One region of the Nonomuraea sp. NPDC049607 genome, then DNA from elsewhere that is predicted to be linked to it. Evidence: riboswitches for the same ligand, from Rfam matches in the RefSeq annotation. Region 1 holds a riboswitch; each other region holds the start of a gene.
The links. Region 1 has a riboswitch for thiamine pyrophosphate ahead of thiC (phosphomethylpyrimidine synthase ThiC). Riboswitches for the same ligand answer to the same signal wherever they lie in the genome.
Positions count from the first base shown of each region.

Region 1 (10,453 bases):
CCGCGCCCCTGACGAACCGGCGGAAGATGCGCTCGCGGTCGGCGGGCGCGACGCCAGGCCCGCTGTCCCGCACCCACAGCTCGGCCCGCCCGTCCCGCACGGCCGACCCGACCGCGATGAGATCGTCGTCCATGGTGTGGCGGACGGCGTTCACCACGAGCTGCATGAGCGCCTGCGTGAGCCGCTGCCGGTCGGCCGGGATCCGCGCCTCGGCCACCTGGTCCACCCGCCACCGCCGGTCGCCCAGCGGCCGCGCCTTGGCCACCACGCTCACCGTGAGGTCGGCCAGCTCGACCTCCTCGACCGCCAGGAACCCGGGCTGCTCGGCCTTGGCCAACGTGAGCAGGTCGTCCACGATCCGGTTCATGCGGTCCAGCTCGTCGGTGACCAGGGCCAGCGTCTCCGCCCGCTCGGCCGGATCGTCCCCCATCAGCTCCAGATGCCCCCGGATGACCGTGATGGGGGTACGCAGCTCGTGCCCCGCGTCGTCCACGAACGTGCGCTGCACGGCGAAGGAACGTTCCAAACGGTCGAGCATGTGGTTGAACGTGGCGGCCAGCGCGGCCACGTCGTCGTCACCGCTGACCTTGAGCCGGCGCGTGAGGTCGGCCGAGTCGCTGATCTGCTCGGCCGTCTGGCTCACCAGCCGCACCGGGGCCAGCACCCGCCCCGCCACGAACCATCCCGCCGCCCCCGCCAGGGCCAGCGCGGCCAGCGCCGACAGTCCGAGCACACCGACCGCGTCCACGATCTCGCCCCGGTGGCGGTCGTAGAAGACGGCGGCGACGAAATGGCCGGGACGGGGGTCGGCCGCCACCCTGACCGGGATGACGGCGTACCTGACCGTGCCCTCGACGCTCTCGGTGTCGCCGTAGGCCGGTCTGGTGGCCGCGGCCAGGACCTTGACCAGCTTCTCGTCCGTGTCGAGCCGGGCCGGGGGCGTGACGGCGGTGATCCGGTCGGCCCTGCCGTCCACCATGCTGAAGAAGGTCTCCCATCGGTCGGGCGAGTTGATCGCCAGGTAGCCGGTGAGCAGTTCCCGCACGTCGGAGACCGGCCGGCCGGTGCGGGGATCGTGGGCGGTGGCGGCGTACCGGCGCAGCTTCTCGGCCTCGTTGGTGAACTCCAGGTTCATCCGGTCGTCGAGGCGGGCGAGCAGGACGGTCCAGGTCGCGAAGATCGAGACCGCCAGGGCCAGGCCGACCACGGCGAGCATCCAGCCCACGATCCGGGCGCGGGCGCTCACCCGCATCCGACCCCCCGCTCAGTCGTCTTCGTCGTCATCATCATCATCGTCGTCGCCGCTTTCGTGAGCGTCGTCATCGTCGTCGTCATCGTCGTCGTCTTCGTCTTCGTCGGCCCAGGCGCGATGGGGGTCGTCGTCGCCATCATCATCGCCGCCTCCGGGCTTCGGCGCGGGCGGCTTGACGGGTTCCGCCTCGGTTCCCGGCGACGTGACCGGCCGTACGTCGTCGACCGACGTCCCCGGCGAGGACGAGACCGTGACGGAGTCGCCCAGATCGGGCCCGTCGTCGGCCGCCCGCACCCATCCGGCCGAGAGGAAGCCCGCCGCCGTCAGCGCCACGAGAATGAGCATCACGCGTTTCATGAGGTTGAGCGTGCGCCCGTCCGAGGAGACCACTCTGAGCCCCGGATGAGGAACCTCTCATCCCTCGGGCTCGCCTTTGACACCGGCCGGTCGGTCAGCGGGCTGGATCGCTCACGAGGTGAGGGTTCAGGCGGGCCACGAGGGACTGGGGAAGGGCGGGCAGGCCGTCGCGGATGCGTCCGCCCGCCTCGCCCCCGAACCGCGCCCGATGTTTGAGCACGAGCTGCGCCGCCCTCCCCTGCACCTCGTACGACGCGTGCTGGAATCCCAGGACCAACGCCCCCGCCAGGTCGTCGGCCAGGGCGGGCGACGCGCGTACGGTCTCGTCGAGCCAGCTCAGCCCGGCGCGGGCGAGCTTGACCTCGGCGCGGAACACCAGCCCCTCCACGGCCTCCACCACGTCGGCGGGGTCGGGGTGGTCCAGGTGACGGACGCGTCTCAGCGCCAGCTCGGCCACCAGGCCGGGAGCGGCGGGCAGCAGGCGCAGGTAGTCGAGGCGGCGCGCAACGACCTCGTCGGCGGCCGGGTCGAGGGCTTTGTGGAGCCGGACGAAGAAGCGCAGGTCGTGGAGCGGCCCGCCGCGCAGGAAGCGGCGTACGCAGCCGTCGAGCAGGACCCCGCGGTCGGCCGCGCGGATCAGCGGGTCGGTACGGCCTCGCGCAGGAGCCGCCCGGCCCCTTCCGCCTCGAAGATCCTGGGCAGGAGGGCGGGGAAGAGCGGGTCGGCGGGGCGTAACGCGCCGTCGGAGATCCAGGCCAGCACCAGGGGATCGTGCGCGGGCGGCTCGGCCCGGGTGTGCCGGAGCATGGCCAGGGCCAGCGGGGCTCCCGGGTCGGCGGGGCCGCGCAGCCTGGCGGCCAGGCGTACGGCGAGGTCGGCCTGCCAGGCGGCGGGACGGTGACCGAACAGCCGCACCATCGGCCCGGGGGCACCGAAGTGGGGACGGGCGGAGAAGCCGTACCAGGACTGGAGGTCGCGGCGGTTGACCCAGGCGGCCACGGCGCCGACGGCGCCGAGGGTGGCCGCCCCGGCCAGGCGCAGCAGCTCGGCGGGCGGTGTCCAGCCGACCTCGCCGATCTCCTCCCAATCGGGGTCGGCGAGGTCGTCGCGCCGGAGGGCGACGTGCTCGCGGAGTGATCCGGCGACGAGCTTGCGCTCGTCGGCGTCGAGGGTGAGCAGGCGGGAGACGAGCGTGTCGGTGTGGCGCGCGTCGATGAGGTCGCGGATCTCGTCCCAGGCGGTCGGCACGCGGGCGAGTCTATTGATCACCTACGACAGATCCGCCGGACGTGGCCGGATGAGGTCAGGGCACTGCCGTTGGGGCGTCCCGAGGAGGAGCATCGGGCTGACGGTGGCACGGGGAGGGGTGGGGATGAAGCGGAAGCGGTCCAAGGGGCAGGGCGGCACGAAGTCGGAGAGCAGCAAGACGAACTTACGCAAGAAGAACAAGGGTGACTCCGAGGAGGAGGTCACGCCCGTCGTCCGGCTGGAGAAGCGGAAGAGCGCGCCGGTCCTGTCCCTGGACCGAGGCGAGGCCATGGAGACCGACACGCGCCCGCGCACCATCGCCATCTCCAAGCCGCGCAGCGAGGTCTGGGGCGCGGTCACGTTCGCGGCACGGGAGCACGACCTCCCGGCGGGCGCCGTCGTGCACCTGCGCCCCCTGGTGGACCTGCGGGGTGACGCGGGACCGAAGAAGATCGCCGGAGTGCTCATCAGCCGGCTCCAGCGCACGCCCTCCCCCTTCGGCAATCGCATGGGCGACCACACGACCTCGTGGCAGGGGGTCGTGGACTCGGTACGCGCCTCGCTGTACGGCCTGACCGTCAAGGAGGCGGCCACGGCGCTGCTGTCGATGCAGGCCGCGGCGCAGGCCCAGGTGAGCGACCCGGACGGCACGGCACGCGACCTGCTGATGCGCCTGGAGGCGGTCGACGCCGACGACGCGACCAGCCGGGTCGGGCCTCTGGAGAACTCTGCCCGCCTGGTCGCCGAGCAGTGCGCCCTGGCCCTGAGCGAGAAGAACGAGAGCAAGGCGGCCCAGGCGCTGGCCACGGCGGTGGCCCAGCATCTGAACTTCCTGAACCACCTGCCGTTCAGCACGGTCCCGCCCGCCTCGGCCAGGGGCTCGACGGGGTCGGGTGAGGGCACGTACCGGGGGGCTCTGCTGGCGTACGAGGTCAAGGCGGCGAAGCTGGCCGCCGAGAAGGGCACGGGCGCCCCCAAACCCCGCCAGTCCGAGCAGAACGAGATGAGGACGGCTCTGTGGAAGATGTTCGCGTTCGACGCGTCGATGCGCGAGTCGTACGTCGAGTACGCGCTCAACCCGCAGTCCTACGGGGACGTGGCCAAGCAGTACGCCGAGCTCCAGTCGATCAACACCGAGCTGGACAAGGCGCTGACGGCGGTCGCCACCAACAAGGACCGGGTCACGGCGTTGCAGGGCATCCCGGCCCTCCTCGACCGGATCGAGGACGTGCAGAAGGCACCCGGGATCTACCAGGGCATGCACCGCGCGGCCGGCGCGCTCAGGGCCAAGGCGGAGGACGCGCGCACCCGGCTCCAGCAGCCGCACACCGCGCGCCGGGCGGAGAGCGCCAAGGAGGCGATCTCGTCGGCCAGGAACGCCCGCATCCTCGCCGAGGCCGGCCAGGTCGCCACGGACCTGAAGAAGATCGGCGACGGCGCGCCGGAGTACGCGGTCGTCGTCCTGTCCGACCTCTTGGACAGGCACCTGCGGGTGATGGCCGCCGCCTACCCGCACGCGGTGACCGCGGCCGGGCTGCCCGAGCCGGTGGACGGCAAGCTCGGCCGGGCGGCCGCGGAGATGATGGTCAAGCAGTTCGAGGGCGCGCTGCGCAAGGAGTACCCGGAGCTGTTCCCCAAGAGGGCGGTCCCGGACGCGCTCCCGCCGCTGATCGAGAGCATCACGGCGCGGCTGGCCGACCAGCCGCCGATCACCGTCGAGCCGAAGCGCACCACCTGGGCGTCGGAGGCCGCCGACACGAACCTGGTGGTGGACTTCGACTCGTCGCTGAAGGAGTCCCTGGTCATCAACGGGCGCGCGCCCGCCCCGCCGGGCGTCGCCGGGATGGGCTGCCACACCACCGCCTGGGCGATCGAGACACAGCACGCCAACCACCTCGTCTCGGACGCCACCACCGGCCCCCAGGCGGTCAGGGCGCTGAAGGAGGCCGTGCGCAAGGACCTCCAGTCGCGGATCATGGAGCTGGCCGCGCTGCTGCCCGTCGAACAGATCGAGGGACGCCAGCTCGCGAGCATGTTCGACGAGGCCGCCGCGGTGCTGAACGCCTCCGACGCGCCCACGGCCGCGATGGCCTACCTGTCGTTCCGCAACCTCATGCCGTTCGCGACGGTCAACGAGGGCGACCGCGGCGGCCACGCGGAGAAGAAGGACGGCGGGGTGGACATCACGTTCGACCGGACGGCGATGAAGCTGGCCGCCGACCACAAGCAGGAGGAACTGGTCAAGAACGCGAAGTCGGTCGCGGACAAGCTGCTGGCCGAGCGCGACCTGCTCGCCGCCGACCTGGACCGCTGGGAGGACGACGACACGCTGTCCACCGCCGTCGAGACCGTCCGCACCCAGCTCAAGGAGCAGGCCGACTTCCTCAAGCGCGCCAAGAGCGGCGAACTGGCCACGTACGCCAAGGAGGCCAGGACGAAGGTCTTCGACACCAGGCTGATCGAGCACAAACGGGTGTGGAAGGAGGTTCAGGACTTCAGAAAGGGCTGACCTGGGCAAGCCGTGACGTTACCGATACCCCGCCGGGGGAAGACCGCCGGACATGTCAGACACACCACCACCGCAGAGCCAGCCGTACCCGGGCCGTACGGGCGACATGTCCCCCGAGCCGCGCGACGAGATGCGCGGCTACGAGGGCAGGAACCTGCTGGCGGGCAAGAGGACGCTGATCACCGGTGGTGACTCGGGCATCGGCCGGGCGGTGGCGGTCGCGTTCGCCAAGGAGGGCGCGGACGTCGCCATCGCCTACCTCGACGAGCACGACGACGCCAACCACACCCGCGGCCTGGTCGAGCGGGAGGGGCGGCGCTGCGTCCTACTGCCCGGCGACCTGGCCGACCGCGACCACTGCGTGGCGGTCGTGGAGCAGGCCGTCGCCGAGCTCGGCGGCCTCGACGTGCTGGTCAACAACGTGGCCTACCAGGCGCCGGTGGACTCCCTGGAGGAGCTCCCGGACGAGCAGTGGGAGCACACGTTCGCGGTCAACATCCACAGCTACTACCGCGTCACCAAGGCCGCGCTGCCGCACCTGCGGGAGGGCTGCGCGATCGTGAACACCTCCTCGATCAACGGCCTGCGCGGCAACAGGAATCTGATCGACTACGCCGCGACGAAGGGCGCGATCAACGCCTTCACCTACTCCATGGCCCAGAATCTGGTCGAACGCGGCATCAGGATCAACGCCGTCGCCCCCGGCCCGGTCTGGACGCCGCTGATCCCGGCCACGATGCCGGAGGAGAAGGTGGAGACGTTCGGCGCGCAGGTGCCCATGAAGCGGGCCGCCGACCCCGACGAGATCGCCCCTTCGTACGTGTTCTTCGCCGCCGACCGGCTGTCCTCGTACTACACGGGTGAGGTGCTGGCCCCGATCGGCGGCGAGACGCTGCCCGGCTGACCGCAGCGGGCTACAGGTAGATCGTGCCGCCCTTCCGGGTGAACTCGGCCGCCTTGTCGGCCATGCCCGCCCGTACCTCGTGGCTGAGCTTCATCGAGCAGAACTTCGGGCCGCACATCGAGCAGAAGTGCGCGGTCTTGGCGGGCGCGGCGGGCAGGGTCTCGTCGTGGAAGGCGCGGGCGGTGTCCGGGTCGAGCGACAGGTCGAACTGGTCCTCCCAGCGGAACTCGAACCGGGCGTCCGAGAGCGCGTCGTCCCACGCCTGGGCCTGCGGGTGGCCCTTGGCCAGGTCCGCCGCGTGCGCCGCGATCTTGTACGTGATCACGCCGGTCTTGACGTCGTCCCGGTTCGGCAGGCCCAGGTGCTCCTTGGGGGTGACGTAGCAGAGCATGGCGGTGCCGTACCAGGCGATCATGGCGGCGCCGATGCCCGAGGTGATGTGGTCGTAGCCGGGTGCGATGTCGGTGACGAGCGGGCCGAGGGTGTAGAACGGCACGTCGTCGCAGAGCTCGCGCTGCAGGTCGACGTTCTCCTTGATCTTGTGCATGGGCACGTGGCCGGGGCCCTCGATCATCACCTGCACGTCGTGCGCGTGCGCGACCTTGGTCAGCTCGCCCAGGGTGCGCAGCTCGGCGAACTGGGCCTCGTCGTTGGCGTCCGCGATCGACCCCGGGCGCAGGCCGTCGCCCAGCGAGAACGTCACGTCGTAGCGGGCCAGCAGGGCGCACATCTCGTCGAAGTGCTCGTACAGGAAGCTCTCGCGGTGGTGGGCCAGGCACCAGGCGGCCATGATCGCACCGCCCCGCGAGACGATCCCGGTCCTGCGGCGGACGGTCAGCGGCACGTGCGCCAGCCGCACGCCCGCGTGCACCGTCACGTAGTCGACGCCCTGCTCGCACTGCTCGATCAGGGTGTCGCGGTAGACCTCCCACGACAGCGCCTCCGGACGCCCGCCCACCTTCTCCAGCGCCTGATAGATCGGCACGGTCCCGACCGGTACGGGCGAGCTGCGGATGATCTGCTCGCGGGTCTCGTGGATGTTCGGCCCGGTGGACAGGTCCATGACCGTGTCGGCGCCCCAGCGGGTGGCCCAGGTCATCTTCTCGACCTCCTCCTCGATCGAGGAGGTGACGGCTGAGTTGCCGATGTTGGCGTTGATCTTGACCAGGAAGTTCCTGCCGATGGCCATCGGCTCGGACTCGGGATGGTTGACGTTGGCGGGGATGACCGCCCGGCCGGCCGCGACCTCCTGCCGTACGAACTCGGGCGCCATGCCCTCCCGGACGGCCACGAACTCCATCTCCTTGGTGACCACCCCGCGCCGCGCGGCGCCGAGCTGGGTGACCGGGGACCCCCACGCCGAGCGGTCGGTACGCGACGGCCCTGAGGTGTCGTAGAGCCGCACCGACGTGCCGTTCGACAGCCTGACCTCGCGCATGGGCACCTGGAGGTCACCGATGTGGATCTTGGAAAAGCGCGCGTCGCTCATCGCGCAAACTCCCTTCGCCGGCATTATCCGGAGCAGGTTCTGGCGGTCGGCGGCTGGCAGCCGTCCTCTCAGCCCGGTCCACACCGGGCTCCCGCGTTGGTCACCGCGATCATAACCTCGCGCGTGGCAGGATCAAGGGGATGTCTGATCCCATTGCGCACACGACCGCCACCTACGACGTCATCGCGAACCAGTTCGACGAGCGGTTCGCCGCCCCTCTTCCTTCGTTCGCGGCCTTCCGCGAACGGTTCGCCTCATCCCTTCCCGCCGGAGCCACGGTCGCCGACCTGGGGTGCGGTCCCGGGCGCGAGTCGGCCTGGTTCACCGGACGCGGCCTGTCCACCGTGGGCGTGGACCTGTCGATCGGGATGGCCGCTCTCGCCGCCGGGCGAGGCGTTCCCACCGTCCTGGGCGATCTGCGGCACCCGCCGCTGGCGCCCGCGTCCCTGGACGGCATCTGGTCGGCCGCGGCCCTCGTGCACGTGCCGTCCGAGCAGACCGAGTCGACGTTGCGCGCCTGGCACGCGACACTGCGCCCCGGCGGGGTGCTCGCGCTGACCACCGCCCTGGGCGACAGCGAGGGGTGGGAGCCGGTGCCCTACCGGACCGAGTACGAGCGCTGGTTCGTCCATCGCGACGCCGGCGACCTGCTCACGGCGCTGGACTCGGCCGGGTTCGCGGTCGCCTGGCACGAGTCGAGCGTGACCCACCGCACCTGGTTCAGCGTGCTGGCGACAGCGCGTAGCTCTCCCCTGCCCTAGTCTCCAGGTCGAGCGCGAACCCGGGGCCGCGCAGCCGGGCGGTCCCGCCGCGCGCCGACGTCAGCCTGACCTCGGCCGGCACGCCGTCCGTCCAGGTCACCCCCACCGTGAAGCCGCCGCGGGCGCGCAGCCCGTCGAAGGAGCCCGCGCGCCAGGCGGACGGCAGCGCGGGCAGCAGCTCGACGACGCCGGCGTGGCTCTGGAGCAGCATCTCGGCCACCCCTGCGGTCGAGCCGAGGTTCCCGTCGATCTGGAACGGCGGATGCGTGTCCCACAGGTTCGGCAGCGTGCTGGACCGCAATTGCCCGCTCAGCATGCTCAGCGCGCGGTCGCCGTCCTTGAGCCGGGCCCAGAAGTTGACCTTCCAGGCCATGCTCCAGCCCGTGCCTCCGTCGCCGCGGGCTTCGAGGGTCGTGCGCGCCGCCGCCAAGTGCTCGGGAGCGGTGAGCTGCGTGCCGGGGTGCAGGGCGTAGAGCTGGGAGACGTGCCGGTGCCGGTCGGCGGGGTCGTCGAGGTCGGCCTTCCATTCCTGGAGCTGCCCCCAGGAGCCGACGCGCAGCCCGGGATCGAGCCGGTCGGCCGCCGCGCGCAGCCGTCCGGCGAACTCGGCGTCCACGCCGAGCGTCCGCGCGGCCTCGGCCGTGCAGGCGAACAGGTCCCGGACGATCTGCTGCGGCATGGCCGCGCCCGCGGTGAAGTCGCCGTGCTCGGGCGAGTAGGCGGGCGAGACGACCAGGCTGCTGTCGCGCACGTCGGGACGCAGGTTGGCCAGCCAGAACTCGGCGGCCTCGCGCATCGCCGGGTAGGCGTGCCCGCGCAGGTAACCCTCGTCGCCGTCGAACAGGTAACGCTCGTAGAGCTGGCGCACCAGCCAGCCGGCCGCGTCCGGCATCCAGAACGACGTGGGCCAGTCGTGCACCCCCGTGAACCCGAACGGGTTGGTGTTGGAGTGCACCACCCACCCCTCGGTGCCGAAGATCGACCTGGCGGTCTCGCGTCCGGGCGCGCGCAGCCCCGCCACGAACTCCTGGTACGGCACCGCCGTCTCGGCCAGGTTCGCCGGCTCGGCGGCCCAGTAGTTCATCTGGAGGTTGATGTTGGTGTGGTAGTCGGACTCCCAGGGCGGCGAGTTGGACGCGTTCCACACCCCCTGGAGGTTGGCCGGCAGTGAGCCGGGGCGGGAGGAGGCGATCAGCAGGTACCGGCCGTACTGGAAGTACAGCGTCTCCAGCGCCTTGTCGGACGGGCTCGCGACCCCTCCGTAGCCGGCCAGCAGGCGGTCGGTCGGCAGGTCGGGCATGATCTGGCCAAGGTCCAGGCGGACCCGGCCGAACAGCGCCCGGTGGTCGGCCTCGTGCTCGGCCCGCAGCTCCCCGTACGGCCGGCGCGCCGCCGCGTCCACGGCCGCCGTGACCCGCGCCGCCGGGTCCGGGCCCCGGTAACCGGGATGGACGGGCGCGTGGTCGGTGCCCGCCGAGAACACGAACACCGCGCTGTCGGCGCCGGTCACGACGACGCGGCCGCCCTCGTCCGTACGGGTGCCGCCCTCGGTCAGCACCTGGACCTGGCCCTCGTACACCAGGCCGTTGTCGGCCAGCACGCCCCGGACGCGCAGCCGTCCCGCCTCGGCGGTCACTTCCTCCCCGCCTGGGTGCGCTGTGCCGAACCGTAACGTGAACCCCACCCGCCCCGGGCGTGCCGCCGTCAGCCGTCCGACGATGACCTTCGCCGGGTACGAGGCGAAATATTCCCTGGTGAGCACCACGCCGTCGGCGTCCTCGTACGTCACGGCGGCCACCGCCGTCTCCAGGTCGAGCGTGCGCCGGTAGCCGCCCGAGAAACCACCGGTCACGTCGAGCAGCAGCTCACCGAAGTTCTGGTACGCCCCGAACCCGGGGATGTGCCCCACAGTGCTGTAGGACGGGTTTCCGAG
Region 1 is NZ_JBFAOV010000007.1:270,540-280,992, forward strand. Features, by position in the region: gene AB0J97_RS17130 (HAMP domain-containing sensor histidine kinase) at 1-1,252, opposite strand, end outside; gene AB0J97_RS17135 (hypothetical protein) at 1,265-1,609, opposite strand; gene AB0J97_RS17140 (DUF6493 family protein) at 1,704-2,363, opposite strand; gene AB0J97_RS17145 (hypothetical protein) at 2,246-2,857, opposite strand; gene AB0J97_RS17150 (hypothetical protein) at 2,982-5,366, shown strand; gene AB0J97_RS17155 (SDR family oxidoreductase) at 5,419-6,270, shown strand; gene thiC (phosphomethylpyrimidine synthase ThiC) at 6,281-7,759, opposite strand; TPP riboswitch at 7,752-7,864, opposite strand; gene AB0J97_RS17165 (class I SAM-dependent methyltransferase) at 7,900-8,520, shown strand; gene AB0J97_RS17170 (glycoside hydrolase family 95 protein) at 8,480-10,453, opposite strand, start outside.

Region 2 (10,453 bases), on a different contig from region 1:
TGATGCCGAGGCCCGACCCGATCGGCGCGCCCAGGGGCATCACGGCCGCGCAGCCAACCTGCTCCAGCCGCCGCGCCAGCGCCGGGTCGTCGCCGATGTACGGCAGCACCACGAACCCGTCGGCCACCAGCCGCTCGGCCGCGTCGAACGTCTCGATCGGGTCGGGCAGCAGCGTGCGCTCGTCGGAGATGACCTCTAGCTTGACCCAGTTCGTCCCCAGGGCCTCGCGGGCCAGCCGGGCCGTCAGGACGGCCTCGCCCGCGGTGAAGCAGCCCGCGGTGTTGGGCAGCACCTTGATGTCGCGGCGGCGCAGCACGTCGAGGACCGAGCCGCGGGCGCCGGGGTCGAGCCGCCGCATGGCCACCGTGGTCAGCTCGGTGCCCGAGGCGGCCAGCGCCTGGTCGAGCACCTCCAGGGAGGGCGCGCCGCCGGTGCCCATGATGAGCCGGGAGGAGAACTTCTCCCCGGCGATGATCAGCTCATCCACCCTGCACCGCCGTCAGCACCTCGACGCGGTCGCGGTCGCCGAGCGCCGTCGTCTCCCACGAGCTGCGCGTCACCACCTCGTCGTTCACGGCCACCGCGACCCCGGTGGTGGCGGTGGTCAGCGTCCGTACGGCCTGGGCCACGGTGGTGCCGTCGGCCACCTCGTGCGCGGCGCCGTTGATCGTCACAATCATGAAATATCCCGAAATCTCGCGGGCGAGCACAGCGCGGCCAGCTCGCCCTCCTCACCCGTCAGAATCCCCACACCCGGCAACGACCCCGCCCCGCGTGACGCCACCCCTGAGGACGCGGCCGCCCCTGAAGACGCCGCCCCTGAGGACGCGGGCCCACCTGGAGACGCTGTCCCTCGGGACGCTGCCGCCCCTGAAGACGCCGCCCCTGAGGGCGTTGGCCCCTTGGGGGCTGCCCCTGAGGGCGGCGTCACCGTGGTGGGGGTCGCAGGGGACGGCGTCGCCCCGGCAGGTGTCGTGAGGGTTGCTGTGACCAGGGCCGCCGTGAGGGGGGCCAGCAGGACCCCGCCCCGGTGGTGGCCGGTCGCCAGCACCAGCCCGGGAGCCTCGCCCGGCCCGATGATCGGCAGGTTGTCGGGGGTGCCCGGCCGCAGCCCGGCGACCACGTCGGCGACCTCCAGCTCGGTGACGCCCGGCACCAGCTCCCTGGCGTCCCGCAGCAGCTCGTAGAGCCCGCCGGCGGTCACCCGGGTGTCGAACCCCAGCTCCTCCTGCGTGGCCCCGAGCACCAGCTCGCCGTCGCCCCTGGGGACGAGGTAGACGGGGGCGCCGTGCACCATCCCGCGTACGCACCGCCCGAGCAGCGGCTGCGGCGAGCGCAACCGCATGATCTGTCCCTTGATCGGCCGTACCGGCACGCCGGCCAGCTCTCCGCTCCACGCCCCGGCGGCCAGCACCACGCGATCGGCCGCGATCTCCCGCACGGCGGCGCCAGGCTGACCCGGGTCGGGTTCGAGGCGCACACCGATCACGGCACCCGCCGCGGCCCCGGTGCCAACGCCGCTCCCAGTGTCGCCGTCGCGCAGCAGCCCGGTCGCCCGCGCCCGCACCAGGGGCACGCCCAGCCGGTCGAGCGCGGCCAGCAGCGCCGCCGTGACGCGGCGCGGGTCGACCCAGGCGTCGCCGGGGGCCAGCAGCCCGCCGCGCACCGACGGGGCCAGCATGGGCTCCAGGCGGCGGCACTCGCGCCCGGTCAGCCGCTCCACCCGGAGCCCCAGCTTGTCCATGAACGCCGCCAGGTCGTCGAGCGCCGCGAGGTCGTCGGCCCCGAAGGCGACGTCGAGCGTGCCGTCGGCGCGCAGGTCGAGTCCCCGGCGCGCGGCCTCCATCGACCCCGCCTCCCCGGCCACCCGCCCGAACCCGCCGCCGAACCCCGAGCCGGTCTCACTGCCGAACCCCGCGCCGGTCCCCGAGCCGGTCTCACTGCCGAACCCCGCGCCGAAGCCCGAGCCGGTGCCACCGCCGAACCCCGCGCCGAAGCCCGAGCCGGTCCCACCGGCGGGCCCTGTGGCGAAGCCCGCGGCGGACCCGTCGTCCAGCCCCGCGTCGGCGGCCAGCTCGGCCGCGAAGGACGGCCACCGGCTCAGCGACGCGGCCCCCAGCCGCAGCAGCGGCTCCTCGGTGTAGGCGACCTCGCTGACGGGGGCGAGCATCCCGGCCGCCGCGTAGGAGGCCCCGCGGCCCGGGGCCGGGTCGACCACCGTGACGGGCGACCCCGCACGGGCCAGCCGCCAGGCGATCGACAACCCGACGACCCCGCCGCCCACGATCACATTCATCCGCGCTCCCTTCGCCGGCATGATCCGGATCAGGTGTCTTGCGGTCGAAGGCCCGTTCAAGCCTTCCTCTCAGCCCGGTGACGGCCGGACTCCCGCGCGTCTTGCCCTCCCAGCCTACGGCCTCGGTGCGACGCGCCGGCACGGCCCCCGTTATGGTCATGAACGTGAACCATGTCGTAGTGGTGGGAGCGGGCCTGGCCGGGCTGCGGAGCGCCGAGGCGCTGCGCGGGCGCGGCTTCACCGGACGGATCACGCTGATCGGCCAGGAGCGCCATCGGCCCTACGACCGCCCGCCTCTGTCCAAGGCCGTCCTGTCGGGCGCCGCCGACTCCAGCTTCCTGGAGGCCGACCTCGATGCGCTGGAGATCGACTTCTGGCCCGGCGTCACCGCCAAGGCTCTTCGCCGGGGCGTCCTGGAGACGACCGAGGGCGAGCTCGGCCATGACGGCCTGGTGATCGCCACCGGCGCCGAGCCGATCACCGTGCCCGGCGACGGCCCCCAGCACGTCCTGCGCACCCTCGACGACGCCCACGAGCTGCGCGCCGGGCTGGTGGCCGGGGCGCACGTCGCGATCATCGGCGCGGGCTGGATCGGCGCCGAGGTCGCCACCGCCGCCCGCAAGGCCGGTTGCACGGTGACCGTGATCGAGGCCGGCCCCACCCCGCTGGCCAACGCCGTGGGCCCGGAGATCGGCGCCCGCACCCTGCACTGGTACGACGGCATCGACCTGCGCCTGAACACCATGGTCGACGAGGTGGACGAGGGCGGCGTACGGCTGGTGGGCGGCGAGTTCGTCCAGGCCCACGTGGTCGTCACCGGCATCGGCGTGCGGCCCGCCATCGAATGGCTGGCCGGTTCCGACATCGACCTGCACAACGGCGTCGTCACCGACGAGCACCTGCGCACGTCCATGCCGGGTGTGGTCGCGGCCGGCGACTGCGCCGCCTGGTGGTCGCGCCGCTACGGCACCCGGCTCCGCGTCGAGCACTGGGACACCGCGCTCGGCTCGCCCGAGGTCGCCGCCGCGACCCTGCTGGGCGAGGAGGCCGTCTACGATCCGGCGCCCTACTTCTGGTCCGAGCAGTTCGGTCACATGGTCCAGTACATCGGCCACCATCCCTCCGGCGACCGCCTGGTCTACCGGGGCGAGCCCGAGGGCAAGTGGTCGGCCGTCTGGCTGACCTCGGGCGACACCCTCGCCGCTGTGCTCGCCGTCGACCGGCCCCGGGACTACGTGCAGGGCCGTAGGATCATCGAAGGCGGTCACCGCCTCGACACAGAACGCCTGGTAGATCCAGAGGTCCCCCTACGGGATTGTGTTGTTTGAGCAAGGACGGCATGTGGTAGTTGTGGTTTCGTGACGCTTTCTGTTGCACAGATCGACCGGGAGACCGACCAGCTCGTCGACGAGTGGCTCACTCTCCCCGAAGTGGCCTCACGCCTCGACCTTTCGATCGGGCGGGCCAAGCAACTCCTCAAGGACCACAAGCTGCTCGGCGTACGCCGCGGCGGCGGCGGGCCGCAGGTGCCCGCGGTGTTCCTCGACGGGAAGGACGTGATGAAGGGCCTGCCCGGCACACTGACCGTGTTGCTCGACGCCGGCTACGACGACGTGGAGTCGCTGCGCTGGCTCTTCACCCCAGACGAGTCCCTGCCGGGGTCGCCCATCGAGGCGATCAAGGCCGGCCGTCACACGGAGGTCAAGCGGCGTGCCCAGGCCCTCGGTTTCTGAGGCCCGCCTCTATCTCTGCACCGACGGCCGCCGCGACCGCGACGACCTGGCAGAGTTCCTCGATGCGGTGCTGGCCGGCGGCGTGGACATCATCCAGCTGCGGGAGAAGGGCCTGGAGGCACGCGAAGAACTCGCGCTCCTGGAAGTCTTCCGCGACGCCTGCGACCGGCACGGCAAGCTGCTGGCCGTCAACGACCGGGCGGACATCGCCTACGCCGCCCGGCCCGACGTGCTCCACCTGGGGCAGGACGACCTTCCCGTGACGGTCGCGCGAGAGATACTCGGCGACGACATCGTCATCGGCCGGTCCACCCACTCCATCGCCGAGGCGTCCGCCGCGGCCGTGGAGGAGGGCGTCGACTACTTCTGCTGCGGCCCGATCTGGCCCACGCCGACCAAGCCGGGCCGCCACGCGCCCGGCCCGGCGCTGCTGCGGCACGCCGCGTCGCTGGGGTCGGCCTCGGACCCGGAATCGCCGCGGCCGTGGTTCGGGATCGGCGGCATCGACCTCGCCAACCTCGACGAGGTCATGTCGTACGGCGTGAGCCGCGTGGTGGTCGTACGCGCGATCACCGACGCGGAGGACCCGGGGGCGGCGGCGGCCGAGTTCGCCAAGCGCCTGAGCCCCTGAACCGACCGGGCGCCCGTCCTCGACGGGCGCCCCAGGCCAGGTGCCCGGCCAGAGTGCCGGGGTCAGGTCTTGCGGGACGTCGCGGCGATGGCCAGCTCGGTCAGCGCCGTGCGCGCCTCGGCGGTGACGGGCGCCTCGTCGAGCGCGGTCAGGGCGTCGGCGAGATAGCCGGCGATCAGGTCTTCGCACTCCCGCAGCGCGCCGGTGTCCGTGATGATCTCGCGCAGGGTGGTCACCCCGTCCTCGTCGAGCGCGGGGTCGCCGAGCAGCCTGCGCACCGTCGCGGCCGACTCCGGCGTGGCCGCGGCCAGGGTACGGGCCACCAGCATCGTGCGCTTGCCCTCCCGCAGGTCGTCGCCGGCCGGCTTGCCGGTCTGGGCCGGGTCGCCGAACACGCCGAGGATGTCGTCCCTGAGCTGGAAGGCGATGCCGACGCGGCGGCCGTAGCCGGTGCACAGCTCGTCCATCCACGGCTCCAGGGCGGCGGCGGCGAGCACCAGGCCGAGCCGGAGCGGCTGCTCCACCGAGTACTTGCCGCTCTTGAACAGCGCCACCCGCAGCGCCGACTCGAAGGTGTTCTCGCCGTGGGCCTGCTCCAGCAGGTCGAGGTACTGGCCGCACATCAGCTCGGTGCGCATGTGGTCGTGGACGGGCTGGGCGGCGGCCAGCGACGCCGGCGGCAGGCCGCTGGTGCGCCACATCTCGCCCGACCACACCAGCAGCAGGTTGCCCAGCAGGATCGCGGCGCCCTCGCCGAACTGGTCGGCCGAGCCGTGCCAGCCCTCCTTCTCGTGCAGGGTCTGGAAGCGGCGGTGGGCGGCCGGCATGCCCCTGCGCAGGTCGCTCTTGTCCATCACGTCGTCGTGCACGAGCGCGCTGGCCTGCAACAGCTCCAGCGACGCGGCGGCGGTGAAGATCTCGGGCACGTCGGTGCCGCCCGCGCCGCGCCAGCCCCAGTAGCAGAACGCGGGACGCAGGCGCTTGCCGCCGGCCAGCAGGTCGCCCGCGGCGGTGCGCAGCGGTTCGAGTTCGGCGTCGCCCGAGGCGGGCAGTTGCCGTTCGACGAACTCCCCCAAGGCGCGCTCCACCTGGGTGCGCAGGGCGTCCATGCTCGCGGCGTCAGTGGTCATGCCTTGAGACTAGTGGGCGCGGACTCGGGTTCGGGTCCCCGGTCTAGGGGCGGTCGACCCGGACACCGGCCTGTACGCTTGGTGCATGGCGCTTGGTCGACCCTCCGTCCTGCCCGATCGTGTCCCCACCGTCCGCGAGCTGCTCGCCACCGGTGGCCGGTCGTTCTCCTTCGAGTTCTTCCCCCCGAAGACCGACGAGGGCGAGCGGCAGCTCTGGAAGGCGATCAGGGAGCTGGAGTCGCTGCGGCCCACGTTCGTCTCGGTGACCTACGGCGCCGGCGGCTCGACCCGCGACCGCACGGTCGACATCGTCGAGCGCCTGGCCCACGACACCACGCTCACCCCTGTGGCGCACTTCACGGCGGTCAACCACTCGCTGCGTGAGCTGCGTCACCTGGTCGGCCGCTTCGCCGACGCGGGCGTGCGCAACATCCTGGCCGTGCGCGGCGATCCGCCCGGCGACCCGACCGCCGAGTGGGTGCGCCACCCCGAGGGCGTGCTCTACGCCGAGGAGCTGGTGCGGCTCATCCGGCAGGCGGGTGAGTTCTGCGTGGGCGTGGCGGCGTTCCCGTACAAGCATCCGCGATCGCCGTCCGTCGAGTCCGACACCGACTACTTCGTGCGCAAGTGCCGCGCGGGCGCCGACTACGCGATCACCCAGATGTTCTTCCAGGCCGACGACTACCTGCGGCTGCGCGACCGGGTGGCGGCCCAGGGCTGTGACACGCCGATCATCCCGTGCATCATGCCGGTCACCCAGATGAGCACGATCGCGCGTTCGGAGCAGCTGTCGGGGGCGCCGTTCCCGTCCGACGTGGCGGCCCGCTTCGAGGCGGTCGCCGACGACCCGGCCGCGGTGCGGGCGCTGGGCATCGAGCACGGCGCGGAGCTGTGCCAGCGGCTGCTCGACGAGGGCGCGCCCGGGATCCACTTCATCACGTTCAACCGGTCCAGCGCGTCGCGCGAGGTGTTCCAGCGCCTGACGCCGGTCGCCGCCACCGCCTGACCCCGTACAAACGCCCCGTACAAAGCGGTGCCCGTCACCCGCCCGCAGGGGGACCGGGCGGGTGACGAGCAAGGGGTGGTATCCGGTAGGTAACGTGTCCGTCACTTTCTGTCACCAAGATGCCCGGCGGCATGCTCAGGCAAACCCGTCAAGCCCAGGGCTTTACCCGCGGTGACGTGCGACGCGTTCAGTCGAGGGGGAGTGGGCGGCCCACGATGGCGTACTCCTCGTGGCCGCCGGGGAAGACGAAGCGGGTCAGCAGGTCGGTGAAGCCCAGGCCGGCGTAGAGGTGGCGGGCGGCCGTGGGGCGGTCGTGGGTGGACAGCACGGCCGAGCGTTCGGGGCGGCCGGCGCACAGGGTCCTGATCATGGCCCGGCCGATGCCCTTGCCCTGGTGATCGGGGTGCACGTGGATCTCGGCCAGCTCGAACGCGTGGCCCATCCAGGCGTGCGCGGCCTCCTCGCCGGCCTCGTCGGCCAGCGCCCTGCTCACCACGTCGTGCCACCACTGGCCGGTCGCGCCGCGGAATCCGTAGGCGAAGCCGACGATCCGGGGGCGTTCCGTGCCGGTCGGGTCCCGCAGCTCTGCGAAATAGCACTGGAAATGGGGATATGTCCCGTGATTTCGCATGATGGTCTTGCGGCCGGAGATCTGCTCGGGGGGCGGGTTCATCGCCGCCGTGTAGATGTCGATCACCGTGTCCAGGCGCTCGGTGAACTCGGCCGGGCCCGCCCCGCGAAACTCGATCACCCGTCGCACATTACTCGACGTCGACCGCGGTGCCCCCGGTGATCGTCACCAGCTCCTCGAACGTCGTCGGGAAGACCGTCAGCGGGTGGCCGCCGGCCGCCCACACCACGTCGTGCTTGCTCAGCCAGTTGTCCACGAGGGTGCGGACCGGGGCCGGATGGCCGACCGGGGCCACGCCGCCGATCGGCTGACCGGTCGCGGCCCGGACGAACTCCGGCGTGGCCCGGCGCACCCGGGCGACGCCCGCCGTACGGGCGATGAGCTCGACGTCCACCCGGTGGGCGCCGCTGGTCAGGACCAGCAGCGGCGCGCCGCCGGCGTCGAAGATCAGGCTGTTGGCGATCGCCCCCACCTCGCAGCCGAGCTGGGCGGCCGCGGTCGCCGCGGTCGGCGCCTTCTCGGGCAGGACGACGATCTCCCCGGCGGCCCCCACCGCGCGCAGGGCGGCCTCCACGACGACGGCGTTCGCCGGCAACTTCTCAGACATGAGGACACTCTAAACAGGTTGACCGCCTTATTACCTGTTCGTGGTGGGTGGTGTAGGGTCCATCGATCCGGAGTGTTCGTGACAAAAGAGGTGGTACCGGTGGGGGCTCGACGGCTGCCCGGAGTGGCTGCTCTTCTGACGGCTGGGGCCGTCGTACTCACGGGCTGCGCGCAGACGGTCACACCCGCCGCGCCGACCGGCCTGATCGGTACGGCGAGCACCCCCGGCACCGCGGGGGCCAAGGCGGGCCCGGCGGCGGCATCCGTCACCGCACCCGTCACGGCGCCCGTATCGGCGCCGCGCAAGACGCTGAAACTGGGCGCCAAGGGCGAGTCCGTCACCTGGCTGCAGCGGCGGCTGACCGCCCTGGGCTACCTGCCCGGCAAGGCCGACGGCAGTTACGGCGGCACCACCCTCGCCGCCGTCTGGGCCTTCCAGAAGGTCAACGGCATCACCCCGACCAGCACGATCGCCCGCAGGACGTGGGAGGCGCTGGAACGGCCGAAGAGCCCGAAGGTCCTGGTGGCCAACGGCAAGCCGACCCGCGCAGAGGTCAACCTGACCAAGCAGATCATGGTCCTGTACGTCGGCGGCCAGGTACGGCTCATCACCCACGTCTCCTCCGGCAGCGGCGTCCCGTACTGCGAGACGACCGCCTGGCAGGGCAAGGAGCAGCGCTTCTGCGGCTCGGCCCGGACGCCGACCGGCGACTACCGCACGACCTGGCGCGCCGGCGGCTGGCACAAGTCCTACCTGGGGCAGCTCTACAACCCGATCTTCTTCAACGGCGGCATCGCCTTCCACGGCGCGCTGTCGGTGCCGCTCTCCCCGGCCTCGCACGGCTGCGTGCGCATGCCGATGAACGTGGCCGAGGTGCTGCCCGGACTGCTCGGCAAGGGCGTTCCGGTGCACGTGAGAGGTGCGTTCAGGCGCGCATAACGTCCGCATAACCGGATCCGGTGACGGCCGGGTTATCCGCCTCTTGCTGGACTTCCCCCGACTTCTAGGGGGATTCCATGGCGACGACGTCCATAGTTCGTGTTCCGGCCCCTGCTCCGCACGTGCGGCGCGGGGGCCGGTCGCTTCTGCGGTGGGCATTGGCGATCGGGTGGGTGGCGCAGGTCGTGCTGCGGCTGTGGTTGTACCGGCAGCACACCGGGCCCGTGGCCAACCCGGACGAGACCGGGTACCTGCTCGCCGCCCGGTGGCTGACCGGCGGGCCCGGGGCGGATCTGACCGGGTTCACCTTCTACCAGGGGGGTTATCCGCTGCTGCTGGCGCCGGTGTTCTGGGTCACGCGTGACCCGGTGGTGGCGTACCGGCTGGTGGTCGTGGTGGGGTCGATGGTGGCGGCGGGGGCGTTCCCGCTGGCGTACCTGCTGCTGCGGCGCCTGGGGGCGGGCCGTCGGGCGGCGATGGCCGCGGCGTTCGCGGGCGGGCTGTCGCCGTCGCTGCTGCTGTTCTCGGGGCTGGCGCTGGCCGACGCGATCCTGCCCACGCTCGTCCTGGCCTGGCTGGTCGCGCTGCACGACCTCGCGGCCAGAGGGTCGGCCGGGGCGGGGGTGCTGGCGGGCGGGCTCGCGGGGTTCGCCATGACGGTGCACCTGCGCGGCACCGTCGTCCTGGCGGTGACCGTACTGGCCATGCTGGCCATGACGGCGCTGCTCCCGGCGCGCCGCCGGGCGGCCGTGGCCGGGCTGGTGACCGCCGTGGTGGTCGCGGTCGCCGGGACGGTGCTGAACCGGGCGCTGTCCGCGGCGCTGTACCCCGGCGGGCCGCGTGACCTGTCGGGCATCCTGGCCGGACGGCTGGCCGGGCTCGACGGGCAGGCGTGGGCGCTGGCGGGGGCGGCCGGGCAGCTCTGGTACCTGGTCGTCGCGACCTGGGGGCTGGCCGGGGTGGGGATCGCGGGCGCGGTCGCCGTCGTGGCCAGGCGGTCCGCGCCGGGGCCGCGGCGTTTCCTCGCGGCCGTCCTGCTCGTCACGACCCTGGGCATCGCGTACGCCTCCTCGGCCGCGCTCCCCGACGAGCACCGGGTCGGCAACTACGCCTACGGCCGCTACCTGGCCTGCGTGGCGATCGCCTGGACGCTGGCCGGGCTGCTCGTGCTGGCCCGAGCCGGCCGCCGGGCCGTCGTGCGGCACGCCCTCGCGGCGGCCGGGCTGCTCGCGGTGACCGGCGGCGTGGTCGTCCGGTACGCGGGGGACCGGCTCCAGCGGTACGCGTTCATCGCCTTCGACTTCCCGGAGGTGATCTTCCTCACCCGGGTGCGGGACTCCTTCGACCTGGTCGCCGCCTCCGCCGTGACGCTCGCCCTGCTGGCGTGCCTGACGGGAGCGGCCCTCCTGACCGCCCGCAGGGCCTGGCCGGCGGTCGTGGCCGCGCTGGCGTTGACCAACGTCGTCTTCGCCGCCGATCT
Region 2 is NZ_JBFAOV010000010.1:121,609-132,061, reverse strand. Features, by position in the region: gene AB0J97_RS21505 (thiazole synthase) at 1-487, opposite strand, end outside; gene thiS (sulfur carrier protein ThiS) at 480-680, opposite strand; gene AB0J97_RS21495 (FAD-dependent oxidoreductase) at 677-2,296, opposite strand; TPP riboswitch at 2,286-2,402, opposite strand; gene AB0J97_RS21490 (FAD-dependent oxidoreductase) at 2,455-3,624, shown strand; gene AB0J97_RS21485 (Rv2175c family DNA-binding protein) at 3,655-4,029, shown strand; gene thiE (thiamine phosphate synthase) at 4,007-4,660, shown strand; gene AB0J97_RS21475 (polyprenyl synthetase family protein) at 4,723-5,790, opposite strand; gene metF (methylenetetrahydrofolate reductase [NAD(P)H]) at 5,876-6,796, shown strand; gene AB0J97_RS21465 (GNAT family N-acetyltransferase) at 6,984-7,547, opposite strand; gene AB0J97_RS21460 (YbaK/EbsC family protein) at 7,558-8,034, opposite strand; gene AB0J97_RS21455 (L,D-transpeptidase family protein) at 8,134-8,973, shown strand; gene AB0J97_RS21450 (hypothetical protein) at 9,132-10,453, shown strand, end outside.
Region 2: linked by a shared signal. The riboswitch ahead of AB0J97_RS21495 (FAD-dependent oxidoreductase) and the one ahead of thiC (phosphomethylpyrimidine synthase ThiC) in region 1 are both predicted to bind thiamine pyrophosphate.

Region 3 (10,453 bases), on a different contig from region 1:
ACCCCCTTGGCCCTGGCCAGCGGCTCGACCCCGGCCAGCGTGTCGGCCACGAGGTCGGCGAGCCCGATCCTGGCCCGCGAGAGCCGCAACGCGCCCGCGTGGATCCGCGACAGCTCGAACAGGTCGTCCACCATGGCCGAGAGCCGTTCGACCTCCAGCTTGATCTGGGCGTGGTAGCGCGTGACCGTCGCGGGGTCGGCCACCACCTCGTCCTCCAGGGCCTCGGCCATGGCCCGCAGGCCGGCGAGCGGCGTGCGCAGGTCGTGGCTCACCCAGGCGACCAGCTCCCGGCGCGCGCCCTCCAGGGCGCGTTCCCGCGCGTACGCCTCCTCAAGGGTGCCGGCGATCTCCTGGAGCTCGGCCGGCAAGCCCTGCGGCGCCCTGAACGGCACCTCCCGCACGGCCGCCACCAGCCGCCTGCTCTCGCCCACCACCCGCCTGGCCAGCACGAACGCCACCCCGAGCCCCACCAGGCCGCCCACAGCGACGACGCTGAGCACGAAGTCCTTGACCGCGCCCTCGATGATCATCTTCATGGTGATCGCGACCACGCCCGCCAGCGTCGCCGCCACGGCGACCACCACGACGACGGCCAGCATCACCCCGATCGACCTGGTCCGCAGCCGTCCCATCGCCCACACGCCGGCCGCCGCGACCAGCAGCCCCAGCACCGCCGAGACGGCCACCACCATGGGCAGCTCGCTCACGGACACCACGACCTCCGGGCACGTCTCCAGCAGACACGGCTCGGCGGGTGTCACCGCGCGATCTCCAGTGGCTCGTACCGGTATCCGACGCCCCAGACCGTGACGATCCGCCGCGGCTGCGTCGGGTCCGCCTCGATCTTCTCCCGTAACCGCCGCACGTGCACGGTCACGGTCGAGGAGTCGCCGAACGACCAGCCCCACACCTGGTCGAGCAGCGCCGACCGGCTGAACGCCTGCCGCGGGTTGCGCATGAGGTAGGCCAGCAGGTCGAACTCCCTGGCCGTCAGCAGCACCCGATGGCCGCCCAGCAGCACCTCGTGGGCCCCGACGTCGACGACGAGATCGCCGTCGCGCAGCACGCCGGTCCCGGCCGTGACGGACGCCCCCCGCGCCCGGCGCAGCACCGACTGGACGCGCAACGCCAGTTCCCGCGGGCTGAACGGCTTCGTCACGTAGTCGTCGGCCCCGGTCTCCAGGCCGACCACCCGGTCGATCTCCTCGCCGAGCGCGGTCAGCATGATCACCGGGACCGGCCACCGCTCCCTGAGCTTCCTGCACACCTGGAGGCCGTCGATCCTGGGCAGCATCAGGTCGAGCACCATGAGGTCGGGCGGATCGGCCAGCGCCCTGCGCAACGCCTCGGCGCCGTCGCCCACGCACTCGACCTCGTGCCCGTCGCGCTCCAGATAGCGCGCCACGACCTCGGACACGGTCGGATCGTCGTCGACCACCAGGATGCGGGTGTTCACCGTCTCACCGTACGGCTGAGCCCCACGTAGGGGACATGTACGTCACAGGTTCGTAAGCCTCGCGGATCATCCTCGGAGGACGTACGGTGGCCTCATGAGTAGAGTCGTCATGCTCGTTTTAGGGGCCATCCTCGGTCTCTTCGTGCTGTTCACCTTCGTTCTGCCCCTGCTGGCAGGTCTGTTCAAGCTCGTCCTGATCGTCGGTGTGGTCGCACTGATCGTCTTCATCGCGGTCACCATCGTCGGTAAGTCCCGTTCGTCACAGTGACGTCGTTCCTGTTCGATCCGTGGCTGGTGGGGATCACCATGATGGCGATCCTCCTGCTGGCCACGTGGGCAGCCACGTTGCTGCCCGCACTCGGCGGTGAGCACTCCGGCTTCCCGCTGACCTACGCGCGCCGCACGGCCTTCCAGCGGCTGCGCGATCCCGACGCGGCCGGACGCCCGCGTCCACGAGCGCCTTAGCCGAGCCCCGCTTCCGGTCAAGCGGGGCTCATCACACGTGAGCCCTGATCCGTCGTCATGTCTGAAGGGCTCATGATCGATTCACTTGTCACGTTCGTCATCGGCGTGTCCGGGGGTCACGCCGCGCTCGCCATCGTGCTGTTCACCCTCGCCGTACGCCTGGTCCTGCTGCCGCTCAACGTCCGCCAGGCGCGTACCAACCGGGTCAAGCAGCGGCTCGCGCCGGAGCTGCGGGAGCTGCAGAAGCGTCACGGACGCGATCCCGAGCGGTTGTCCAAGGAGCTGACCGCGCTGTACGCCCGGGAAGGCACGTCGCCGTTCGCGGGGATCTTGCCGATGCTGGCGCAATTGCCGTTCATGTGGCTGATGTTCAGGGTGGCCACGCATCCGACCGCGCTGGCCGGGCACACGCTGTTCGGAGCTCCGCTGGGGCAGCAGATCGCCGGCGTGGTGGCCAATTTCGGTCTGATCAGTTGGCCGGTTTCGGTCTTCGTCGTCGTGATCGCGGGGCTCGTGCTGCTGGCATGGCTGTCGGCACGCTCGATCAAGGTCTCGGAGGACCAGCCGGAGCTGCTGCGGAAGGTCATGCCGCTGCTTCCGTACGGCTCGGCGCTGGCCGCGCTCGTACTCCCCCTGGCGGGCGGCCTGTACCTCCTGGTCTCCACGGCTTGGGCCGTCACCGAACGGGCCGTGCTCGCGGCCAGGGCCGCCTAACCGGCCTCCTTCAGGGCCGCGACCTGCCCGTTCACCGACGCGCCGTTGGGTGCGGGCAGGATGGCCCACACGGTCGTCGTGTCCCCGTCGTGACGAACCCCCCAGCTCTCAGCCACGTATTCGACGATTCCCAGCCCCCGGCCCCCGAGCGAAGACAGGGTCGGGCGGCCCGCCCGCGGCTCTGTCGCCGCACCCCCGTCGCTCACCGCCACCTCGATGTGATCGTCGCTACGCATCCAGGCGACCCTCACCATGCCTGAAGGCAGCGGATGCGCGTGCCGCAGCGCGTTGCTCAGCAACTCGCTCACCACCAGCACGGCATCGTCGATCGCGGCGGTGTAGACCCCACAATCCTGCAGGTCAGTGCTCAGACGCTGGCGGGCGACGGCGACGCTGGACGGCGCGTACGGCAGCAGCACCACGCTTGACACACCCACCTCCCCGTTCCCTGTGCCCCCCGCGGGAACACTCCCCGGTACGACCGAAATGCCCCGTTAGCCAATCGCAGAAACCGCATCTCGATCACAGCTTGTACACATTGGACGATAGATCAGCTCAACTGTGACCACCTCGTTACCGCATCGGTGTGTCGGATCGGATAGTGGAAGCGCGCCTCAGCACCAACCGCATCCTCGTACCCCCTCCGGACCTCGGTTGAGCACTCACTTCTCCCCCCTGCGCCCTGGCCAGACTGCGCACGATATAGAGCCCGAGCCCCACTCCACCAAAGCGCCTCCGGTCCCCGCTGTCCACCTGGACGAAGCGCTCAAAGATCCGTTCGCGGTCAGGCGGTGAGATTCCGACCCCCTCGTCATCCACCACTACGACCACGTCGTCGCCCTCGGACCAAGCTTCAACACAGATCAATCCACCCATTGGGGAATATTTAAACGCGTTCTCCAGCAATTGCCCCAAAACGATGTCGGTTGCCAGGGCGTCGCCCAGCACCGGGGGCAATCCGTCCGGGATGCGGACCTCGACGCGGTGGCGGTCGGACAACACGGGAAGGCCGAGCGTGGCCGCGTGGATGCGGGCGGCGAGGTCGAACGCCTCGATCCGCACCGCCAGCTCGTCCGCGCCCGCCCTGGCCCCCAGCAGGAGATGGTCCATGAGCTGACCCAGCGAGCCGGCCCGCTCGGCGATCGTGTGCACGGCCGAGCGCCGTTCGGAGTCGCTCATCTTGTCCCAGCGCGCGTCGAGCGTGCTGGCGAACCCCCGCACGATCGTGATCGGCGTACGCAGCTCGTGGCTGGTCGTGGCCAGGAAGAGGTCCTTGGCCTCCTCCAGCTCCTTGGCCTGGGTGACGTCGCGGAAGTCGATGACGACCTCGCCGGTCTCCTCGATCTTCGCGCTCACCACGTCCAGCCACCGGCCGTTCTCCATCTGGAACGTCAGCTTCTCCCCGGGGCTGGGCAGCGGGAACGGCGGCGGCCCGCCGATCACGACGTCGGCCGGGAAGGCGGTCAGCTCGGCCGCGGCGGGGTTCCAGCGCACGACCCGGCCGGCGTCGTCCAGCACGGCGATGCCGTCGGCGCTGGCGTCGAACACGGCCCGCTCGTGCGCCCGCTGCCGTACCGCCTCCTGGTAGGCCACCGCGTTGCCGACCGCGATGCCGGCGTGCCCGGCCAGCAGTTCGAGGAGCTCCAGCTCCAGGTGCCCGGGGGCGGCCCCGGCGAACAGCGCGTAGAGGGCGCCGTAGGGGCGTCCGCCGACCGCGGCCAGGCCGAGCGCGATCGTGTGCAGCCCGTTGAGCCTGGCCCACACCAGGTCGTCGAGCCCGTGGGACTCCAGCATCACGGTCTTGCCCGTGCGTAAGAGCTTGTCCACCAGGCTCGTCCGCAGGCCGGTGGTGGTGCCCCTGAGCGTCTCCGGCAGCCGGTATGTGCTGACCAGCCGCAGCCGCTCCCCCTCGATCAGCACGAAGCCGCCCGCGTCCGCGCCCGTCAGCTCGGTCAGGCTGGCCGAGATCCGGTCGAGCACGGCCGGCAGCTCCAGCTCGGAGTTGATGTCGCCGACCACGTCGGTGAGCCGGCGCACCAGCCTGGCCCGGCGTTCCATGCGCAGCCCGGCCACCTCGTCGGCCCGGGCGGGATGGTGGACGCAGACGTAGCCGACCACGGAGTTGCCCAGGCGCAGGGCGTTGATGTCCACCCGCAGGTCGAGCGCGCCGCCGTCCTTGTGGACGCGCTTGGTGCGCAACGACACCTGCCCCCCGGTCCGTACGCGCTCCAGCACCGCGTTGTGCTCGGCGGTCAGCTCGTCGGGGACGATCGGCGCCCGGCGCCCCAGCATCTCGGCGGCCGTCCAGCCGAACAGCTGCTCGGCCGCCGCGTTCCAGACCAGCACGCTCTGGTCGCGGTCGAGCGCCACCACGGCGTTGGGGGAACCGGCGAGCACAGCGCGAGCGATCTCCTCGTCACTGCCGACCCATGTGTCCCCCACACCTCCATAGTGCACGTGGCGTGGTGGGTCTGACGGGCGATCCGTCCGATACGCTGCGCTCACGAAGATTCCGGTGGCTGAAACGGGTGAGAGGCATGTCGAGCAGCGACCTCGATGCCCTGCTGAGAGTGACCTCCAACACCTACAAGGGCGAGGGCCCGCCGCACATCGCGTTCGGCACCTACGACGGCGCCGTGGGCAGGCTGGTCCTGGCGGTCACCGGGAAAGGCATCGCGGCCTGCAGTTTCGAGTCCGAGAACGTCGTGTACGAGCGGGTGGCCAAGGAGGTCGGCACGTTCATCGGGCCCGACGCCCGCCGTCTCGACCCGGTGCGCCGGGAGCTCGACGCGTACTTCTCCGGGCGGCTGCGCACGTTCGCCACGCCGGTCGACCTCGCGCTGGCCACGCCGTTCGCCCGTAGCGTGCTGCAGAAGACCATGGCCGTCCCCTACGGCACGACCACGACGTACGAGGAGATCGGCGCGAGCATCGGACGGCCGCGCGCGCTGCGCGCGGTCGGCAACGCGGTCGGCGCCAACCCCGTCTGCGTGATCGTGCCCTCCCATCGGGTGGTCCGTGAGGACGGCGAGCTCGGCGACTACGCCGGAGGCGTGGCCGCCAAGCAGCACCTGCTCAACGTCGAGCGCCGCGTCTCAACGGCCCGCTGACCGGCGCAGGCCCCTGGTGAGCCCACCGGTCAGCCCACCGGTCAGCCCACCGGTCAGCCCACCGATCAGCAGGGTCACCAGGGCGGCGACGAGCGCGCCGCCGAGCGCGCCGTTCATCCACGTCTCCCGTGTGAAGCCGACCGCGTCGCGGGCGGCCGCCCAGAAGTCGTCCCAGCCGGCGACGGTGGGCGTCGAGGTGGTGAACCAGTAGGCGGCGAAGCCGAGCGCCCACGGCAGCAGCATCAGCCAGCGCGAAGGCGCGTCCTCGGCGGTGTTCCAGCGGGCGGCGCCGCCGAGCACGAAGTAGTCGACGGCCAGCACCGCGAACATCGGCACGAACACCGCGCCGATCACGCCGAGGAACGCGCCGTAGGAGGTGACGTCCACGACCAGGGCGATCGCGGTGGTGAGCACGCCGATCGCGGTGGAGACGACCCGCCGGTCGACCTTCGGCATGAGGTTCTGGAGCGAGACGGTGGTGGAGTAGACGTTGGCGAAGGACTGGTCGGTCTCGCGCAGCACCAGGATGCCGAAGAACAGCGCGCCCAGCGGCGCCACGACGAACGGCTGGAACACGACCATGCCGTCGGCCTGGACCGCCTGGGCGCCCGCGATGGCCACCGCGTACACGCCGAGGGCCAGGCAGGCCACCTGGGCGACGGTGTAGCCGCCGACGACGCCGGTGAAGGCGGCCCGGCTGGAGCGCGAGTGCCTGGCGAAGTCGGCGGCCATCGGCACCCACGACACCGACAGGGCGATCACGTAGTCGACGGCCGGGGCGAAGGCCGTCCACGACCCGCCCGTGTACGTCGGCGCCTCGCCCAGGAACGACACGGTGAACCAGATCAGCGACACGATCACGCCGATGGTCACGTACCGGCGCAGCAGCCTGATCGACCCGAGCGGCCAGACGGCCAGCGCGGTGGTCAGCACGCCCGCCACCACGACCCACATTTGGTACGGGACGTCCCCGAAGATGGCGTTCGCGGCCTTGGCGATCACCCAGAGCTCGAAGGCCCCCCAGCCGAGCATCTGCACGATGTTCAGCACGGACGGGACGTACGACATCTTCGCCCCGAACAGCCCGCGCAGCAGCACCATCGCCGGCCGCCCGGTCTGCGTGCCGGGAATGGCCGACAGGCCCACCATGGCGGTGCCGATGAGGCTGCCGACCACGGCGGCCGTGAGCGCGGCCACGAGGCTGAGCGGCGCGCCGCCCAGCGGGTCGATCAGGATGAGCGCCCCGGAGAAACCGAGGAGGCTGACGCCGAGGTTGGCCCAGAGCGCGCCCTGGTCGAGGACGCCGAGGGTCTTGGGGGGCGCGCCGTCAAGGGTCAGCGGTACTTCGTCGACGACATGCGTCATCGCACACTCCCTACGCCGGCATTACCCGGACAGGTTCAGGCGGTCGGCAGCGGCTGTGTTGCTGCCCTCTCAGCCCGGCACCCCGAGCTCCCGCGACTATGCAGTTGGCGCCCTCATCATGCCTCAATGGCGGCAGAACCGCCACAGTGGGGCATTCAGGCCACGAACGGCTGCTGTCCGGTCTCGCTGACCATCGGACGGCGGGCGAACTCCCACGACTGCATGCCGCCGCCCACGTTGACGGCGTCGCGCCCGAGCTGGTTGAGCCACGCCGTGACCTGCATCGACCGGCCGCCCACCCGGCACACCACGTAGACGGTGCGGTCGGCGGGCACCTCCTCGACGCGGCCCTGGATCTGCGACATGGGGATGTGCACGGCCTCGGGGGCGTGGCCGGCGAGCCATTCGTCCTGTTCGCGGACGTCGAGCAGGTAGGCGTCGTCGGGAACGGCGGTGGCCTCGATCTCTGGAACGGTCATGCTTCCATCATCCCGCGCCCGGGACCCTACTTGAGCAGGCGCGACATCCGCCGGTCGGCCAGCGGCCTGCCGCCCGTCTGGCAGGTCGGGCAGTACTGGAGCGAGGAGTCGGCGAACGACACCTCGCGGATCGTGTCGCCGCACACGTCGCACGGCTGGCCCGCCCGGTTGTGCACGCGCAGCCCGGACTTCTTCTCCGCCTTGAGGTCCTTGGCCGCCAGCCCGTGCGCCCGCTCGACGGCGTCGTGCAACGTCGTCACGATGGCCTCGTGCAGGTCGGCGATCTGCGCGTCGGTCAGCGTCGCCGCGATCTTGAACGGCGACATCCTGGCGGCGTGCAGTACCTCGTCGGAGTAGGCGTTGCCGATGCCGGCGATCACCTTCTGGTCGCGCAGCAGGCCCTTGATCTGGGCACGGTTGCCGCCCACGATGCGCTTGAGCGCCTCGACGGTGAAGGCGTCGTCGAGCGGGTCGGGGCCCAGGGCGGCGACGCCCGGGACGTCCTCCGGCTTGTCGGTGACGTAGACGGCCAGCCGCTTCTGCGTGCCGGCCTCGGTCAGCTCGAACCCGGGGGCCAGGCCGTCGTCGTCGGGCGCCAGCCGTACGCGTACGGCCAGCGGCCCCTTGCCCGGCCGCACCGGCCGCGCGCCGGACAGGTCGTCACGCCAGCGCAGCCAGCCGGCGCGGGCCAGGTGGATGATCAGGTGCAGGCCGTCGCAGTCGAGGTCGAGGAACTTGCCGTGCCTCGACACGCCCGTGACGGTGAGCCCGCCGAGCGCGGTGACCGGCGGGTCGAACGTCTTGAGCGCCTGGAAGGCGACGACGTCCACGCCCGCGATCGAACGGCCGACCGCCCGCTCGCGCAGGAAGTGGGTGAGCGACTCCACTTCGGGAAGTTCCGGCATGCCACCAGGGTATGGCGCGCGCCGGGCCGTCACGCGACTACGGCACGTCCCAGAAGGCGAGTTCGTGGGCCATGCCCTCGGCGAACAGCGCCTCCGCCCGTACGGGGTCGGGGTCGGCCTCGTCGATCATCTGCCCGATCCGTACGGTCAGCGCCGCGAAACCGGGATCGGCGTACGTGTCCACCCAGGCCCGGTAACGCGGCTCGGCGGGCGGGTTCTCCGCAAGGATCTTCCCAAGACTCGAATATCCCCACATGCACGGATAAAGCGCGGCCAGCCCCTCCCCATAAGACCCCGCCGCCTCCAACAGGAACGCCGTGTACGCCACACACGCCGGCCCCTTCACCGCGTTGTCCAGGTCGGCCCCGAACTCCGCCGACAACGACCGATGCAGGCGCAACTCGTCGTGGTACGTCGCGTGCGCCAGATCCACCAGGTCCCCCAGATGCCCGTCCGGCGCCTGCCAGGCCAGCCTGGAGAACACCCGCACGTAGTCGAGCAGGTACAGGTAGTCCTGCTCCAGCCAGGACCGGAAGACCGGCTCCGGCAGGTCGCCACGCCCGATCCCGGCCACCGTGGGATGGTCGAGCTGCGCCTGGAGCAGCGGACGTCCGATCGCGTGAAGTTTTTCCGAGATGCTCATGCTGGGAGGTTAGTGTCGAGGCATGACCGTGACGATCGCCGAAGAACTCCTCCTGCTCGCCTACAGCGAGGAGGAAGGCAGGCAGCTCATCGGGGGCATCCAGCTCGACCCCGCGCTCGGCGGCGCGATCCTCGCCGAGCTGGCCGCCGCGGGCCGCGTGGAACTGGCCGACGACAAGGTGACGGTCAAGGACCCGGCCCCGCTGGGCGACGAGGAGCTCGACGCCGCCCTCGCACGCATGGCCGAGGACGGCAAGGCCAGGAAGCCCGCGTGGTGGGTGCAGCGGTTGCAGTCGGGCAAGCTGCGCTGGCGGCTGCTCACCAGGCTCGCCGAGTCGGGCGTGCTGGCCGAGGAGCGCAGGAAGGTCCTGGGGATCTTCCCGACCACCCGCTGGCCGGAGTCCGACCCTCAGGTGGAGGCCGACGTGCGCGAACGCGTGACGGCCGTCCTCGCCGGCGCCGAGCCCGACCAGCGCACGGCCACCCTGATCGCGATCATGTACGCGGCGAAGCTCGACCTCAAGGCGTTCCCCGGCGCCGACCGCGGGCGCGTCAAGGAGATCGCCGAGGGCGAGTGGGCCGGCCAGGCGGTCGCCAAGACGATCAGCGCCATCACGGCGGCCGTCATCCTCACCACCACCACCGCCGCGACCGTCGCCGCCACGAGCTGATCCGCAGTCCTGTGAGGCGCGCCGGGAGCGCGCCTCAGGGGACGGGTCAGCCCGCGTCCACGATCTCCTTCGGCACCGGCTTGTCGGCCTTCAGGGCGTCGAAGAGGGCCAGCGCCTTGAGCCGGTCCCACTTGACCGCCGCGCCGCCGCCCGCGACGATCTCGTTCCCGCCGAACGGCACCACGGTCGTGACCGGGCTGTCGCCCATGGCCAGCCCCAGCGAGAGCATGTCGAACGCGCCCGTGCTCGAGTCCACCTCGACGGCGTCCGTGGCGCTCATGGCCAGCGGGATCGACGTGAACGGGTTGATCAGCACACCGGGGCTGGCGGCCTTCTTCACCACCGCGCCGAGGAACTGCCGCTGCCGCTTGGTGCGCTCGAAGTCCGGCAGCGCGCCGCCCTTGCGGGTGCGCACGTAGCCGAGGGCCTGGGAGCCGTTGAGCACCTGCTTGCCCTTCTTCAGCTTGAGCCCGGCCTTGGGGTCGTCGACGTCGGCCCGGACGTTGATCTCGACGCCGCCGACGGCGTCCACGATGCCCACGAACCCGGCGAAGCCGATCTCCATGTAGTTGTCGACGTGCACGCCGGTGACGGTCTCGACCGTGCGCACCAGCAGCTTCGGCCCGCCGGACGCGTACGCCGCGTT
Region 3 is NZ_JBFAOV010000001.1:389,920-400,372, forward strand. Features, by position in the region: gene AB0J97_RS01970 (HAMP domain-containing sensor histidine kinase) at 1-761, opposite strand, end outside; gene AB0J97_RS01975 (response regulator transcription factor) at 758-1,456, opposite strand; gene AB0J97_RS01980 (hypothetical protein) at 1,551-1,724, shown strand; gene AB0J97_RS01985 (DUF6412 domain-containing protein) at 1,721-1,921, shown strand; gene AB0J97_RS01990 (YidC/Oxa1 family membrane protein insertase) at 1,994-2,635, shown strand; gene AB0J97_RS01995 (ATP-binding protein) at 2,632-3,057, opposite strand; gene AB0J97_RS02000 (PAS domain-containing sensor histidine kinase) at 3,209-5,077, opposite strand; gene AB0J97_RS02005 (methylated-DNA--[protein]-cysteine S-methyltransferase) at 5,173-5,745, shown strand; gene AB0J97_RS02010 (cytosine permease) at 5,731-7,110, opposite strand; TPP riboswitch at 7,101-7,214, opposite strand; gene AB0J97_RS02015 (rhodanese-like domain-containing protein) at 7,266-7,589, opposite strand; gene AB0J97_RS02020 (DNA-formamidopyrimidine glycosylase family protein) at 7,616-8,494, opposite strand; gene AB0J97_RS02025 (TenA family protein) at 8,532-9,137, opposite strand; gene AB0J97_RS02030 (GPP34 family phosphoprotein) at 9,160-9,807, shown strand; gene AB0J97_RS02035 (LCP family protein) at 9,854-10,453, opposite strand, start outside.
Region 3: linked by a shared signal. The riboswitch ahead of AB0J97_RS02010 (cytosine permease) and the one ahead of thiC (phosphomethylpyrimidine synthase ThiC) in region 1 are both predicted to bind thiamine pyrophosphate.